2 regions of the Paenarthrobacter sp. NPDC090517 genome follow, and region 1 is predicted to be linked to the other one. Evidence: riboswitches for the same ligand, from Rfam matches in the RefSeq annotation. Region 1 holds a riboswitch; the other holds the start of a gene.
The links. Region 1 has a riboswitch for cyclic di-AMP ahead of ACIQTW_RS12450 (LysM peptidoglycan-binding domain-containing protein). Riboswitches for the same ligand answer to the same signal wherever they lie in the genome.
Positions count from the first base shown of each region.

Region 2: another riboswitch for cyclic di-AMP. It lies ahead of ACIQTW_RS09305 (hypothetical protein); the one in region 1 lies ahead of ACIQTW_RS12450 (LysM peptidoglycan-binding domain-containing protein).

Region 1 is NZ_JBIVXN010000003.1:172,117-179,877, forward strand. Features, by position in the region: gene ACIQTW_RS12435 (hypothetical protein) at 1-545, opposite strand, end outside; gene ACIQTW_RS12440 (cyclase family protein) at 542-1,309, opposite strand; gene ACIQTW_RS12445 (LysR family transcriptional regulator) at 1,416-2,294, shown strand; gene ACIQTW_RS12450 (LysM peptidoglycan-binding domain-containing protein) at 2,499-3,338, opposite strand; cyclic di-AMP (ydaO/yuaA leader) riboswitch at 3,342-3,535, opposite strand; gene ACIQTW_RS12455 (LysR family transcriptional regulator) at 3,745-4,686, opposite strand; gene ACIQTW_RS12460 (DUF1852 domain-containing protein) at 4,807-5,799, shown strand; gene ACIQTW_RS12465 (methionine synthase) at 5,820-6,866, shown strand; gene ACIQTW_RS12470 (flavin reductase family protein) at 6,869-7,441, shown strand.
Region 2 is NZ_JBIVXN010000002.1:90,906-98,666, reverse strand. Features, by position in the region: gene ACIQTW_RS09315 (pyridoxal phosphate-dependent decarboxylase family protein) at 1-971, shown strand, start outside; gene ACIQTW_RS09310 (glycosyltransferase) at 987-1,823, opposite strand; gene ACIQTW_RS09305 (hypothetical protein) at 1,994-2,848, opposite strand; cyclic di-AMP (ydaO/yuaA leader) riboswitch at 2,850-3,037, opposite strand; gene ACIQTW_RS09300 (ATP-binding protein) at 3,147-4,643, opposite strand; gene ACIQTW_RS09295 (response regulator transcription factor) at 4,665-5,405, opposite strand; gene ACIQTW_RS09290 (winged helix-turn-helix domain-containing protein) at 6,081-6,947, shown strand; gene ACIQTW_RS09285 (SixA phosphatase family protein) at 7,351-7,761, shown strand, end outside.

The DNA of each region.
Region 1 (7,761 bases):
AGATTGCTGGCATCCACGACTCCGGCCGTGGCGACGTGACGCAATTCGTGGAGAACAAAGTGGGGTACTGCGAACGCCGGCTCCGATCCGCGGACATCATCCTGCGGGATCGGGCGCCAGCCGACAAGGCCAACGGGCAGGGACGCATCAATTCCGGCTTCTACCAGGGCATCGGAGAGTTTGCGCTGGGTCTGGCGCTTCTGGCCGGGCAGGCTCAGGGATTGGCACAGCACACCCTTCAAGTCCAGGCCACGGTCGGCGACCATGGACAGGGACTCGTTGCCGGCGATGACAGCCAGCGGTCCTTCCGCGCCGATGACAACCAGGGCCTCTTCGAACCGGGGGTCAAAACCGGTCAAGTACAGAGCCCCGGCGGGGTGCTCACGATCTGCGTACACTACAACGGTTCCTAGTCCGCTTTCCGCCATGCGTTCCCGCAGCTGTACCCACCTTTGTTCGTATGTTTCCCGGGGAAGAACCGGTTCGTTCTCCAAGGCGGCGAGTTCGGAAAGCTGGACCTCCTTGAAGGAGACTTCGCGTGTCATCGGACGTCGCCCGTTTCCGGTACCAGGCTGATGGCGCGCAGCGGAGAGCCTGTGCCCCCGGTAAGCCGCAGCGGCAGGGCCATGAAGTAGCTGACAGTGGGGACCTCTGCGAGGTTGCAGAGGTTTTCTACGACGAGTACTCCGTGAGGAAGCAGCTCGTAGTGGGCGCGAAGATCAGAGCCTGACTTGTCGCCTGGGTCGATGCTGATGCAGTCGATGCCGACTGCTTTGACGCCTTTTTCGCGGAGGTACTTTGCTGCTTCACCGGTCAGTCCCGGCCAGCCGCGCAGGTAGTCGAAGCCCTCGGGAACGAGGGACCAACGGTGTTCCCATTTCGTGTCGATGAGGACAATGTCATCCGCTTCGATCGCGACGTTCTGGGCTTCCCACTCAGTGATCTCGTCTAGACCGATGTTGTAGCTGGTCGCTTCGTACGGGCCGAAGCTGAGCTTCACGGCCCGGCCCATCAGGCCGTCCACTGGGATCTCGTGAGTGTATACACGGCGATCGCCGTCGTGTTCCGGGACGAAGTGGGCCGGCACGTCCACATGCGTGCCCGAGTGGTCACTCATGATGAGCTGGTTGAATTCCGCGGGATCCGACATCGCGGGGAACGGCAGAAGAAAGAATTTCGGGTGCGTGGGGAACGTCGGGATTCCCTGGATCAGTTCACGGCTGAGGTCGATGACGCGGTAGGAGTTCAGAGTGTCCCGCAGCGCTTCGGCCGAGGCCTGATGCGAGTCCAGTTCGTTGTGGATTGTCATGCATCAACAGTGCGCGCTGGATTCCCGCCGAATCAAAGACCAATCCGCGCTTAGGGGCATAGGCAAAAGCTATTAGGTAGCTTGCCCATAGGCATAGGATTTCTCTATGGAGAAGATCACTCTTCGCCAAATCGATGCAGCTCTTGCAGTTGAAATGGCCGGTTCTATTTGCCTCGCAGCAAAACAACTGCACATCGCCCAACCATCCTTGTCGCAGCAGATCGTTGCTCTCGAGGACGAGGTTGGTGTCCGCCTTTTTGACCGTCTGCCCGGGGGCACTTTCCCGACTGCCGCAGGTCAGGCGTTCTTGGACAAGGTAAGACACCTCTCAGGCGAAGTAGCAACCGCGCGCCTGGCATCACTGACGGCCGCATCTGCTGAAATTCCCGAAATCGGGGTAGGCATCCAACACAGCGAGCACATCCCCCGCGTTGCTGCCGCCCTGGCATCCCTCCGTGTCCAACACCCGCATCTTCGCGCACGGGTCCAGGAATTCGAGAACGGTCAACTGCTCCGAGAGGCCATCCAGCGCGGCACGATCGACGTCGGTTTCGGCATCGAGTTCAACCAATGGCCTGGTGAGTTGGTCCTCGCCTTCGACGTCGACTACATCCTCCTGGTGCCCGTCCACCACCGCTTCGCAGACAGAGACACCGTTGTTGCCGACGATCTGTCGACTGAAAACTGGATCGAATCGCCTGCACTGCTCCGTCTCCGATCCATCAGAGACGAATGGAGCTTCGTTGACGAGATCGCGGTAACCGCCTCATCGGCACAAGCTGCGGAAGCCATGGTCGCCGCTGGGCTGGGGGTAACGTTCACGACCGCTGACCGCGCAGTCGACGAACGCTCCCTCCGTAAGATCAAACTCAGCCCATCGCCAACCGAGCGGGTCATGGCCGCTTCGAGAACGGATCTGGGCCCGCTGGAACGGGCCTTGGTCAATGCCGTGGCCACCCAAGCTCAACCCGCTGGGCAAAAATAAAGCAGTAATGAACACTGTCGTCGTCTAGCCTCCACGAACAACGTGCCGGCGGGGAAGGATGCGCGCCTGATGGGTCGGCTCGTACCGCCCGCAAGGATCAGGCGGAGCGATATGCCTTGGTCGGGGCAGGGAGTCTGAAGATCAACAACGGCCGACGACGGCGGGCGGCTGGGTGACGCCCGCCGCCGTCCCGACCGGCAGGGGTCAGGCTACGCGGACGAAGGATGCGCCCTGGAGCCAGCTGAGGGAGTGGACCTCGGTCTTGAAACCGTCCACGCCGCCGCTGACAACCTGGCCGTTGCCTGCGAAGACGCCCACGTGTCCGGCGGTTATCACCAGGTCACCCGGGGCAGGGGTGCCTACGACGCTGCCGTACTGGAAGAACTGGCCCGGGGCCAGGTCTCCCACGCTCTTGCCGGCAGAGCGCAGTGCCTTCTCCACCATGGCGGTGCAGTCCTGCTGCATTCCCAGCTGGGAGTACGCGGAGGCCAGGATTGCCGAGCCAGCTGAGCCGGTGGGGGCCTGGGCTGTAGCCGAGGTTGAGGCCAGCACGACGCCTGTGTTGGTGGGCGTAGCCGGCGCCAGGGCGGTCTGGGCTGCCGTGGCCGGGGTTGTTGCACCCGCGGACGCCGACGCGACTGTCGCGGCCGTTGCCGCATCCGTTTGCCCTGCGCCGGGGATCTTGATCTGGTCGCCCGGATAGATGACGGTGCTCAGGGACATCCCGTTGGCGGCCAGGACGTCGTTGAGGGATACGGCGTTCGCGGCGGAGATCTGGCCCAGGGTGTCGCCGGGGACGACGGTATGAACGTTGGCTGCGGCCGGTGCAGGAACCAGAGCCGCAGCTGCCGGTGCACTTACCTGGCCCGGAACAGTGGCTGCCCCGGAGTTGTCGGGTCCGCCGACGCTGGCCTGTGCCGGGGCGCTGAAGCCGAAAAAGAGGCCGGATGCGGCGGCGACTACGAGGGCCGGCCGCCCGATCATCATGGTGCGGGACGTGGTGGGGGCTGCGCGATGGCGTGCGGCAGTGAACATCTTGGACATGGTTGGTTGCCTCTCCCATGCCTGCGGGGTGAGCTGTCGGGTTCGGGTCGGAGACACCCGGCCGTACGCCGTTCAGGACGGTCGTATGGCTTAACCCCAAGGCTTCGGATGAAGCCGTGGAAAAGTGGTTCCCCCGTCCCTGCCAGTTGATTGCGTTGGGGTCCCGGTTCAGCGGCAGGGCTCGGCATACTGACGGGTATGTCCCAGCTTTGAATCAGGACACCGAGCAACCTTAGCCGCTGCTTTTCCCAGATGTCACATTCCGATAACGGAATATAGGGTTGGAGTTCACCAAGACGCCGCCTCAGATTCATCCATACCAGCACTGACGTCGCAGGTCAGCGACGGGAGTCCGTATATGCCCGGTAAGCTCACCAATACGTATGACCCGCCCGCTCAACTGCGGTCAGTCGAGCAGCGCTACGCCGAACTCAGAGACGACGGCCCGCAATTCCCTGAGGTAGTGCTGCGCTTGGTCGGTGAGCGGGATCGCTGCGTGGCCGATCCAGCCGATCTCGATGCGTTCGTCAACGTCAAGCGGGATAGCGACGATCTCCGGATCGAGCTCCCCGCTGATGATGCCGGTGGAGATCGTGTAGCCGTGGAGCCCGATCATGAGGTTGAAGATCGTGGCACGATCAGAGACCCTGATCTCCTGCTTACTGGACATGGTGGAGAGAATCTCCTCGGCGAAGTAAAAGGAGTTGTTCGCACCTTGATCGAAGGTGAGCCGCGGCATCCCGGCGAGATCATCGAGAGTCGCACGCTCTTTTGAAGCGAGCGGGTTGTTCCGTGCAACGAAAATGTGAGGGTCGGCGAGGAAAAGCGGAGTAAACGCGAGCCCGGATTCCCGGAGCAGCTTGTCAATGACCTTCCTGTTGAAATCGTTCCGGTAGAGGATGCCTATCTCGCTGCGGAGCGTCCGGACATCCTCGATGATGTCCCACGTGCGGGACTCACGCAGCGAGAACTCGTACTCGGCCACATCAGTGGCCTTGACCATCCGGACGAATGCGTCCACCGCAAACGAGTAGTGCTGCGTTGACACCCCGAGCAGACGCCGCCGCGGCGGCCTGCCAAGGTAGCGCTGCTCGAGGAGAGCGAACTGCTCCACGACCTGCCTCGCGTAGCCAAGGAACTCTACCCCGTCGGCGGTGAGGGTGGCCCCGCGGGCCGAGCGAACCAGGAGCGCACGCCCCACCCGGGCCTCAAGGTCCTTCATCGATGCAGACATCGTCGGCTGCGCTACGTAGAGAAGATCGGCAGCGGCGGAGATCGACCCCTCCGCTGCAACTTCTATGAAGTAGCGGAGCTGCTGCAGGGTCAATCCGCTCGAAATCTGGGCCATAGGAAAATTCTATATCAATGCATAGCAACCACTAGTTACCTGATACCCCGCCCTAGGCTGCACCATGGATACATCACCTTCGGAAAGGCCGTCTCCGGCCCATCAACGGATTGGCAGCACATGGCAGACGACTTCACCTTCAGCATCACCACGACCCCCTTCGACGAGGACTACTCCCCGTCGGAAGGCTCGCGGATCACCACGAATTTCGCCAACCTGGCACGGGGCGAGCACCGTCAGGAGAACCTCCGCAACGCCTTGACCATGATTCGGCGCCGCTTCAACGATCTCGCCAGCTGGGACAACCCGGACCGGGACCGTTACACGCTCGAACTGGAGATCGTTTCCGTGCAGATAGAGTTCACTGCCGAAGGTACGGATCAGCAGTTCCCGCTGTTCGAGGTTCTCGACATCCAGATCGTTGACCAGCTGAACGGGGTCCGCCACCAAGGGATCGTGGGGAACAACTTCTCCTCCTACGTCCGTGACTTCGACTTCAGCGTTGTACTGCCAGCGGCAGCAGCGGAGACAGGCAAGCCCACCGTTCCCGAGAACTTCGGCGAACTTCACGGCAAGCTGTTCCAGCAATTCCTCGATTCCCCGGCATGCCAGGAACGCTTCCCGCAGCCGCCAGTGGTGTGCATCAGCGTCTCCACCACCAAGACGTACCGGCGAACCGAGAACCATCACCCCGTCCTGGGCGTCGAGTACCAGCAGGACGAGTTCTCACTGACGGACGCGTACTTCGCAAAGATGGGGCTGCAGGTTCGCTACTTCATGCCACGCGGCAGCGTTGCGCCGCTGGCCTTCTATTTCCGCGGCGACCTGCTCAACGACTACTCCAACCTCCAGCTCATCGGCACGATCAGCACCATGGAGACGTTCCAGAAGATCTACCGCCCGGAGGTCTACAACGCGAACTCCGCCGCCGCCGTCGTCTATCAGCCGAGCCTGGGAGAGCAGGACTACTCGCGGACCCAGATCGATTACGACCGCGTCGAGCGCAGTCAGCTCGCGGTCACTCAGGCGAAGTACACGGAGGAACACTTCATCACGCCCCACAAGGATCTATTGGACCAGTGGACCGCCAAATACCCCGCTCTCGTCAACTGACCCACGGAGAATCGTCAATCATGAACACACTTTTGCCCACCACCGTTGTCGGAAGCCTGCCCAAACCATTGTGGCTCGCACAGCCGGAGACTCTGTGGTCCCCCTGGAAGCTGGAGGGAGATGCGCTGCTCGAGGGCAAGCAGGATGCGCTGCGCATCGCCATCCACGAGCAAAGCCGACGCGGCATCGACATCGTCAGCGACGGCGAGCAAACCCGCCAGCACTTCGTCACCACCTTCATCGAGCATCTCAGCGGGGTCGACTTTGAACAACGCAAGACCGTGCGCATCCGCGACCGCTACGACGCGAGCGTGCCCACCGTCGTCGGGCCGGTGCGCCGCGAGCGGCCGGTATTCGTCGACGACGCAAAGTTCCTCCGCGCAACCACCGACCGCCCGATCAAATGGACTCTTCCCGGTCCCATGACCATGGTGGACACACTCTTCGATGACCACTACAAGAGCCGCGAGAAGCTGGCCTGGGAGTTCGCAGCGATCCTGAACCAGGAAGCGAAAGAACTCGAAGCGGCCGGCGTTGACATCATCCAGTTCGACGAGCCCGCGTTCAACGTCTTCCTCGATGAGGTCAAGGACTGGGGCGTGGCCGCGCTCGAGCGAGCGGCAGAAGGACTGCGCGCGGAAACCGCCGTACATATCTGCTACGGCTACGGGATCAAGGCAAACAACGACTGGAAGGCGACGCTCGGCTCACAGTGGCGGCAGTACGAGGAAACCTTCCCGCTGCTTCAGAGCTCCAGCATCGACATCATCTCGCTGGAATCCCAGAACTCCCACGTGCCCATGGACCTCATCGAGCTCCTCCGCGGCAAGAAAGTCATGCTCGGAGCAATCGACGTCGCAAGCGAAACCATCGAGACCCCGGAAGAAGTCGCCGACACCCTCCGCAAAGCCCTGCAGTTCGTCGATGCCGACAAGCTCATAGCCAGCTCCAACTGCGGCATGGCACCGTTCCCCCGGGACGTCGCACTGGCCAAACTCAGTGCCCTCAGCGCAGGGACGGACATCGTTCGCGAGGAACTCGCCCGCTCCGCCCCCAAGGTGCCATAACGATGTTTCACGCCTACCCCCCAGACACCTGGCTCGGGGCTCCGAACCAGAGCTTCCCGTCCTCCCTCTCGGCCGACGAATTCAAAGCACTGTTCCGTGGCCACCCAGGCGGTGTCGCCGTCATCACGGCCGATGCAGGCGAAGGACCCGTGGCGCTGACGGTATCGTCGGTGGTGTCAGTGAGTGCGGAACCTCCCTTGCTGATTTTCTCGGTCTCGGCACTGTCCTCTGCGTCGACGGTGCTTTCCCGCGCCGAAACCGTCGTCGTGCACCTGCTGGACGCACACGACGTCGACCTGGCGAAGTTCGGAGCGACCCCCGGCGCCGACCGCTTCAACCAGACGCACCGCTGGTCAGCCCTCGCAACCGGCGAAGCAGTGTATGACGACGTCCGCGCCTGGGTGCGCTGCGCCATCATCAACCGCATGGAGGTAGGGACCTCCACCATCATCGCCGTTCACGCCCTGGAGTCCCGCGTGATGCGTGACGTCCCAGCGGGAGAACCCGGAGACGCCTTGGTCTACCACAACCGTTCGTGGCACCGCCTCGGCGAGCACTCCAAACTCGAAAGCTAAGCGCCTCGCCAACAACGCGGGGCGCCACGCGAACAACGCACGACGGCGGGAGGTGACTCCCGCCGTCGTCCTCGAGAAGTTGGCCACGAATACGGCGTCTATCTCGGACCGCTTCCCGAGCATGTAGTTGAAGTACATGCCGCGAAGCACACTCAGAACTCTTTGATCTTCTGTGCCGGGCAGGGGTCGGGTTGCTTCGAGCATGTGTTTATTCCTTTGGTTCATGTCAGCGGCGCCATTATCGGCGTCGAGACCAGAACCCTAAGGCACGTCCGTTGGGAGAACCGTGCGCCCTGCACACAGGTGATCTGCGACGACCG
Region 2 (7,761 bases), on a different contig from region 1:
GTGCCACCACTGCCAACTTCGTAGGGTTGGCAGCGGGCCGCCAATACCTGATGGACGAGGCCGGATGGGACCTCGAGGCCCTCGGCCTCAGCGGTGCACCGCGCATCACAACCTTTGCCGGCCGGGAACGGCATGCCGCAGTGGACCTGGCGTTGCGATACCTCGGTTTGGGGGCCTGTGTTCCGGTAGACGCCGACGACGAAGGCCGGATATTTCCCGACGCCCTGGCTGATGCCATGGATCAGCAACCCGGCCCATCGTTGGTCTGCCTGCAAGCGGGCAACCTCCACTCCGGGGCATTTGATCCCATGGCGGAAGCCATAGCCGTGGCACACGATCGCGGCGCGTGGGTGCACGTGGACGGTGCCTTTGGTTTGTGGGCCGCCGTTAGCCCGAAGCTGCGAGGCCGGCTGGCGGGTGTGGAGGACGCAGATTCGTGGGCAACAGACGCGCATAAAACCCTGAACGTCCCCTACGACTGTGGCCTGGCAATCGTTGCCCGCCCGGAAGCCCTAAGGCGTGCCTTCAGCGTTCACACTAGTTACCTCATTGCCACGGACGCCGGACCCGGGGATCCTTTCGAAAAGGTTCCCGAGATGTCCCGCCGGGCCCGAGGCATTCCCGTGTGGGCCGCACTCAGGCAACTGGGCCGGGACGGCGTGATTTCCATGGTGGAGCGCCTGGCAGCGAATGCCCGGGCTTTGGCTGAAGGCCTGTCCTCGATTCCTGGCGTGGAGGTGCTCAATGACGTCGTGTTCACGCAGGTCTCGGTGAGTTTCGGAAGCGATGACCGTACGCACCGGATCACCCAGCGGCTTATGGCCGAAGGCGCGGTCTGGATGTCCGGTTCGTCGTGGCGTGGACGCGAGATCCTACGGATCTCGGTCAGCAACTGGACTACGGACGCCGGAGATGTCGCGGCCTCCCTTGCCGCCGTGCGGGGTGCGGTGGAGGCTGAGCCGGAGATGTAGAGCTCCTGCGCGGGCTCAGTGCCGGTGAGGTCCTCGGCCCAGTTCGGCGCGCAACTCACTGACGGGAATTGTCCCGTGATGCAGCTCGCGGGCCAGGCGCGCCACTGCGCGGAGGTCCGCCCAGGCTGTGCGTACGACGTCGACGCTCGGGTCGGGATCGTCGGTCCAGTCGAGCGGGACTTCATGAATGCGCAAAGCAGAACGTTCGGCAATCATCAGCAGTTCGGTGTCGAAGAACCATGCTTCATCGCGGGTGTGGGGGAGCAACTGTTGGGCGATGTCGGCACGTATGGCTTTGAAGCCGCACTCGGCATCGGAGTAGCGCGCCCCCGTCATGACGCGCAGCAGGAAGTTGTAGGTCCGTGCAATGACCTCACGGTGGCGGCTGAATGTCCCGTGTGAGGCCTTGGCCAGTCGCGTGCCGACCGCGAGGTCGGAGTGCCCGGAGATCAGCGGGGCAAGTAGGGGCGCCACCGCCGAAAGGTCGATGGTCAGACGGGGGTCCATGTACGCAAGCAGAGGTGAGGGCGAGGAAAGCCAGACCCGGCGGAGCGAGTTTCCGCGACCCCTCTGCTCAAGGTGGACCACCAATAGCTCGGGGAGTTCCCTGGCCAGGCGTTCGGCGATCCGCAAGGTGTTGTCCGTGCTGGCATTGTCCGCGACGGTGATCCGGAATGTGTGGGGGAAGGAACCGGCGAGGTGGCTGTGTAGGCTGCGAAGCTTGTATTCCAGCTGGGTCTCGTCGTTGAGCACAGGGATGATGAAGTCCAGGGTAGGAACTAAGGCGCGTGTGTCCGCGGGGGAGCGCTGCAGCTGATGATTCATCACCGGCTTGGGATCTGTGAGCGTCATACATTCAGCATCAGCTCACTCCATATGAGCCGAATAGGCGGCAACTGTGACCCCACTGTGAACTAAGCGCCGCACCTGTGAAACGGCAAAACCGCACCCGTTCCCGCTATCCGCTCCAGTGGGCACTGGTGCGAACGGCGGCAACGGGCGCGGCAATCAAGCAGTCTGGTTTAGTACCAGTTGTTGGCCAAGTGGAAGCCCAGAGCGGCGGACGGGGATCCGTAACGCTCCTTGATGTAGTTCAGGCCCCACTTGATCTGGGTCTGGTAGTTGGTTTCCCAGTCAGGACCCACGGTGGCCATCTTGGAAGCAGGCAGGGACTGGACGATGCCGTAGGCGCCGCTGGAAGCGTTCATCGCCGTGGTCCTCCAGTTCGATTCCTTCTCCCACAGCGTGTTGAGGGCAGTCATTTCGCCCGGGCCCCAACCGTAGTTGCCAAGGATGCTGAGTGCGTACGCCTTGGCAGCCGCAGGGTCATCCACAGCCTTGGGAGCGGCAGCAGCTGCTGCGGCTTCCGCAGCGGCAGCGGCAGCAGCGGCGTCGGCGGCCTGCTTGGCAGCAGCGTCAGCAGCAGCCTTCTCAGCTGCGGCCTGGGCAGCAGCCTGATCAGCGGCAGCCTTTTCGGCTGCAGCCTGCGCAGCTGCGGCCTGGTCAGCGGCAACCTTCTCGGCGGCGGCCTTGTCTGCGGCGGCCTTATCCGCGGCGGCCCTGTCGGCTGCGCCCTTTTCGGCGGCAGCATTCAGGGAAGCAGAGATCTCAGCCGACTTGTTGGTGTTGACCTGCGCACTGGACTGGGTTCCGGCTACGCGGCTGGCCTCGGGGAGGGTCAGTGCGGCGTTTGCGGCGGTTCCGAGCGATGCAACGCCCAATGCAGCTGCCACAACACCGGCAACTACGGACATGCGGTGGCCGGACTTACCCTGGCGGGCTGCGTTCTTGAGGACGGACTGCGACTTGGTGAGCGGTGCGTTGTGTTCGTCGCTGTGACGCGCGGAAGGGCGCGTCTGATCGTTAAATTCAGACATGTGATTACCTCTCAGCGCCTGCGGAGTTAGCTGTCGGGTTCGGATGAGGTCATCCGGCCGCGCATCATGCTGCGGCTTCACCCCAAGGGCCGGCCAAAAGTGGCCTGGCCCGGAGACTCTGGGTCCCCCGTCTCTGCCTCGGAGAAAGAACGGACTCCGGGAAGTGGCAGAGCTCGGCGCATCCCGGATGTGGGCCTGCTAGGGACGACCCACCCTTTCGACGGTACAGGAGGATTCCGTAGAAGTCACATTTAGGTAACAGAGATCACGATGCCGGTGAGTCGCCTTGCCCGATTCGTTATATGCCTTCGGTGGTGACGGTAGGGAATCGAAGGGCGAATTCGGTGCGCCCCGGCCGCGAGGTCATTTCCACGCTACCGCCATGCGCCGAAACGATGGATTCCACAATGGACAAGCCGAGTCCGGAGGTGCCCTCAGTTCCTGATCTTGCGACATCAGCGCGGGCGAACCGGGAGAAGATCCGGCCCTGGAAATCTTCAGGAATTCCGGGGCCGTTGTCCGTCACCGTGACCACGGCGCTGCCATCGGCGGAGAGCATGACACCTGTAGCCACAGTGGTGCCGGGATCGGTGTGTTTGCGGGCATTGGACAGCAAATTGGCCAGCACCTGGTGAAGTTGGGTGGCATCGCCGCGCACAGTGATGGGCTCGTCAGGGAGCTGGAGCTGCCAGATGTGGTCCGGCGCCATGACTTTCTCGTCACTCACCGTTTCGATGACCAGCTGTGTCAGGTCTACGTTTTCGACTTTCACGGGCTTGCCCTCGTCCAGCCGCGCCAGCAGTAGAAGGTCCTCCACCAAGGTGGTCATGCGTTCGGACTGGCTTTGGACCCGCGCCAGCGACTTCCGGCCATCCTCGGTGAACGTTTCCGTCATCCTCAGCAGCTCTGTGTAGCCCCGGATGGCGGTCAGGGGCGTTCGTAGTTCGTGCGAGGCATCGGCCACAAACTGGCGCACTTTGGTTTCGCTTTCCTGCCGGGCTTCCAGCGCGCTCGAAACGTTGTTCAGCATCTGGTTCAAGGCATGGCCGACGCTGCCAACTTCCGTTCCAGGGTGGGATGCCGACGGCGGTACGCGCACCGCCAGTGCCACCTCACCGGCGTCGAGAGGCAGGCGCGCAACCTTTGTGGCCACCTCGGAGAGCTGCTCGAGCGGACGCATGGTCCGGCGGATGATGACCGTCCCCACGAGGCCGATCACCACCAGGCCACCCAGCGAGACCAGCACCATGGTCCACACCAGCGAGGCTTCGGCGCTCTGTTTGTCCGCGAGCGGCAGGCCCGTCACGATCACATCGCCATAGGTGGTCTTGACTGCCACCAGCCGGTAATCGCCGTTGGACAGTGATCGGTCCACGGGGTGGTTGTTCGTGGGGAGCGACACCAGGACCTGCTCGTCGTCTGCTGAGAGCGAGACGCGGTTACCTTGGGCGTCGATCAAACCCGAGCTACGCACAGCGGAGCCGTCGATCCTCGCGTTGAGCGTGCCCGCCGCCTGCCCGCGCGCTTCCAAAGGGTCCGGCCTGCCGGGGGATGACGGAAAGTTCGACGGCGGCCTGCCGAAGTCATTCGCGCGGCTGGACGCCTGCTCCAACTGCCTGTCGAGCTGCCTGTTGAAAACCATGTCCATGGAGGCGTAGCTGACAACTCCCACCGCAGCGCAAATGGCGATCAGCAGGGCCATGGCCACCAGGACCAAGCGTGTACGCAAGTGCCAAGTGGAGGGGTTGAGCCAACTGCGCGGAGTTTGTCCGGCCGCTCTTGACTTCCTGGCCACTCCTGAGAGGGTGCTCAATGCCTAATCCGCAGGCTTGATGACGTATCCGGCACCCCGGACGGTATGGATCATCGGGGGGTGCTTGGCTTCGATCTTCTTGCGCAGATAGGAGATGTAGAGTTCCACGATGTTGGCCTGGCCACCGAAGTCGTAGTCCCACACGCGGTCCAGGATCTGGGCTTTGCTGACAACTCGTTTGGGGTTCTCCATGAGATAGCGCAGCAGCTCGAATTGGGTGGCGGTCAGCGGGATGTCCTGGCCGGCGCGGGTTACTTCCCGGGTATCTACGTTGAGCGTGAGGTCGCCTACCACAAGCTCCGCGGTGTCCATGGCGGCTACGCCGGAGCGCTGGACCAGGCGGTGAAGTCGCAGGAGGACTTCTTCCATGCTGAAGGGTTTAGTGACGTAGTCGTCCCCACCTGCTGCGAGTCCGACAATACGGTCCTCCACGGCGTCCTTGGCCGTGAGGAACAAGGCGGGAACCTCCGGGGCGAAGGTGCGGATGCGGTTCAGGACTTCGACGCCGTCGAATCCGGGAAGCATGACATCCAGAACCAGCACGTCAGGGCGGAAGTCCTTGGCTAGCTTCACTGCCTCCGGACCGTCGCCTGCCACCGCAACGGACCATCCTGCCATGCGCAGGCCCATGCTCATCAGCTCGGCAAGGCTGGGTTCGTCATCTACCACCAGGGCACGGATGGGGGAGCCGTCCGGGTGGGAGAGCTGGGGAAGGTTGTTGGTCATGGAGTGCGAGGAGGCCATGGGATAACTCTCCATTCTGCTGGTTTGCCAACGCTTTGCCCATCCTGTGAGGACGCTGTGAGATCAGACTATCGAGGAGGGGGCTCCCGACACGCTCACGCGTTCCAAGGTTTCCCGAGACCCAGCTTCAGCCAGGTCTCTGAGGCTTGCAGCCGATTCTGTCCCGAAAATTGGTCCGAAAGACTAGTCGCGATTGGACAACAAGTGTTTCAGATCGTGAGATTCCGTCAGGGGAGGGTTGGTGGGAACGGGAATGCACATCATCCCCGTTATGCCGAATAATATTCACGAGTTGCCGGATTTTGCCTGACCGTACCGAATGAAATGGCATTCATTTACTGCCCTTATTGAATTGTGATTTGCGACACAATAGACCTCTGCGTCTCAAAATGTGGACGGTTCGACGCTTTGTTACTTGCGTGTTGCCATTGTTACGTTGCACACTTCCAATGTGAACAAGAACTCAACAGCACCTGCAGCCGCAGCAACCTGGCCCAGCGCACCCGCTGGCCATGATGACCGCTGTTGTCGAATGCAAGCCTAACTTTCCACCCCAAGAAGTTTCAGGCATTCGCCCCCTAGCCCAGCGTTGGGCGCCCCTCCCCAAACTCATTGCGGGGACAACCAGCATTCGAAGCCGCGATGACGGCTATTCACTTTTGAGGTAAGCACTCCATGTCAGTTGCATCTGGATACGTCCACATCTCCGTCCGTAACGCCAACAAGGCTGCGTCAAACGCAGGGCTTCGCCCCGGCTTCGGCAACCGTCCCGGCTACTCTCCCGCCCCGCAAGGCGCCGGTCAGCAGGCCCCCGGATACGTGCCTCAGGGCTATAACCCCAACTCCTACGGCCAGTTGCGCGCAGTCCCCGCCGTGGAGCCGGCGCCCATGACTGCGCCCACCCCTGTGATTGCCCAGTCGGACAAGCTCCGCCCTGTTGCCAACGACAACGTGGCCCGCGGCTTCGTCCTCTACATGGGCATCGACGAAGAAACCGCAGCTGCCGCCGGAACCTCCATTGCGAAGCTCGCCCAGGAAATCCGGGCTTACGCTCAGTCCCTCGTGACCGGCGCCGAGAGCTATGCCGCCGTCGCAGTTGCCCCCGCCGGGGCACCCGGGTCCGCACTCGACGTCGTGCGTTCCACCTTCGGTGACCCTACCGTCGCCGCACGCCAGCGCACCGAAGCAGCCCGCCCGGCGCCCCAGCAGGAAGCCCGTCCGTCCGGCGTCCTGATCGATCTCGCCCGCCGCGAAGTGCACCTCGACGGCGAATCCCTGAACCTCACGTTCAAGGAATTCGAGCTCCTCAACTACCTCGTCGAGAACGGCACGCGCACTGTGGGCCGCGACGAACTCCTTGAAGGCCTGTGGCGCAACGCCGAGGAAGTGCCGAACGAGCGCACTATCGACGTCCACATCCGCCGCCTCCGTTCCAAGCTGGGCCGCCTCGCGAACACGGTCCGCACTGTCCGAGGCCAGGGCTATCGTTTCTACGAGCACCCAGAAGTTATCGTCTGGGCCGCTCCGGAATACTCGATCTAAGTCGCACTACGCCGAAAGCGCTCGTCCTGTAAGGGCGGGCGCTTTCGTGTTCGCGGGGTGATCCAGCGGCGGACGCTTCCGCTGTAGCGGGACGATCCCTTTGCGCCGGCGCTCATTCTTCGCGCGACAACGGCGCTATCGAGATGCCCCGCTACGCTGCAGCTCCCTCCATAACGCCCCTTGCACTCCAGCGCACGCACTATGGCGGCTTCCCTGGACACGTCGAGGAGTCTGACCTCCGCGGCGGAGGGATCTTAGGGGCTGTGTGCCGCCACCACCCACATTGGCCGTCAAATACCCTGGACACGCCTGTTCCACTGCGTGGCGGAGGTGCCGCGAATTCAAAGTTAGTGACGGCGGCCCGCAGGAAGCAGCTGGGGTCTGCGGCGGATAGGGTTGGGTTATGAGTGACCATCACATTAAGCGCCTGGTGATCATGCGGCACGCCAAGGCAGATTGGCCTATGGGGGTGCCTGATCATGAGCGTCCCCTGGAGGAGCGTGGGCATCGGGAGGCTCCGTTGGCTGGGAAGTGGTTGCTCAAACACGGCGTGGTGCCCGACTTCATCCTGTGTTCGTCAGCGTTGAGGACCCGACAGACCTGCACCTGGGTCTGCGATGAGTTGGGGGACAAGGCGCCGACGCCCAAACTCGAGGACGGCTTGTACTCCGCCTCAGCCAACCGCATGTTGACGGTGATCAACCACGTCCCCGACACCGTGACCACGTTGATGGTTATCTCGCATATGCCCGGAGTTCAGGATCTTGCCATGCATCTGGCTTCCCGCGATTCGGACCACGACGCTTACATGGAT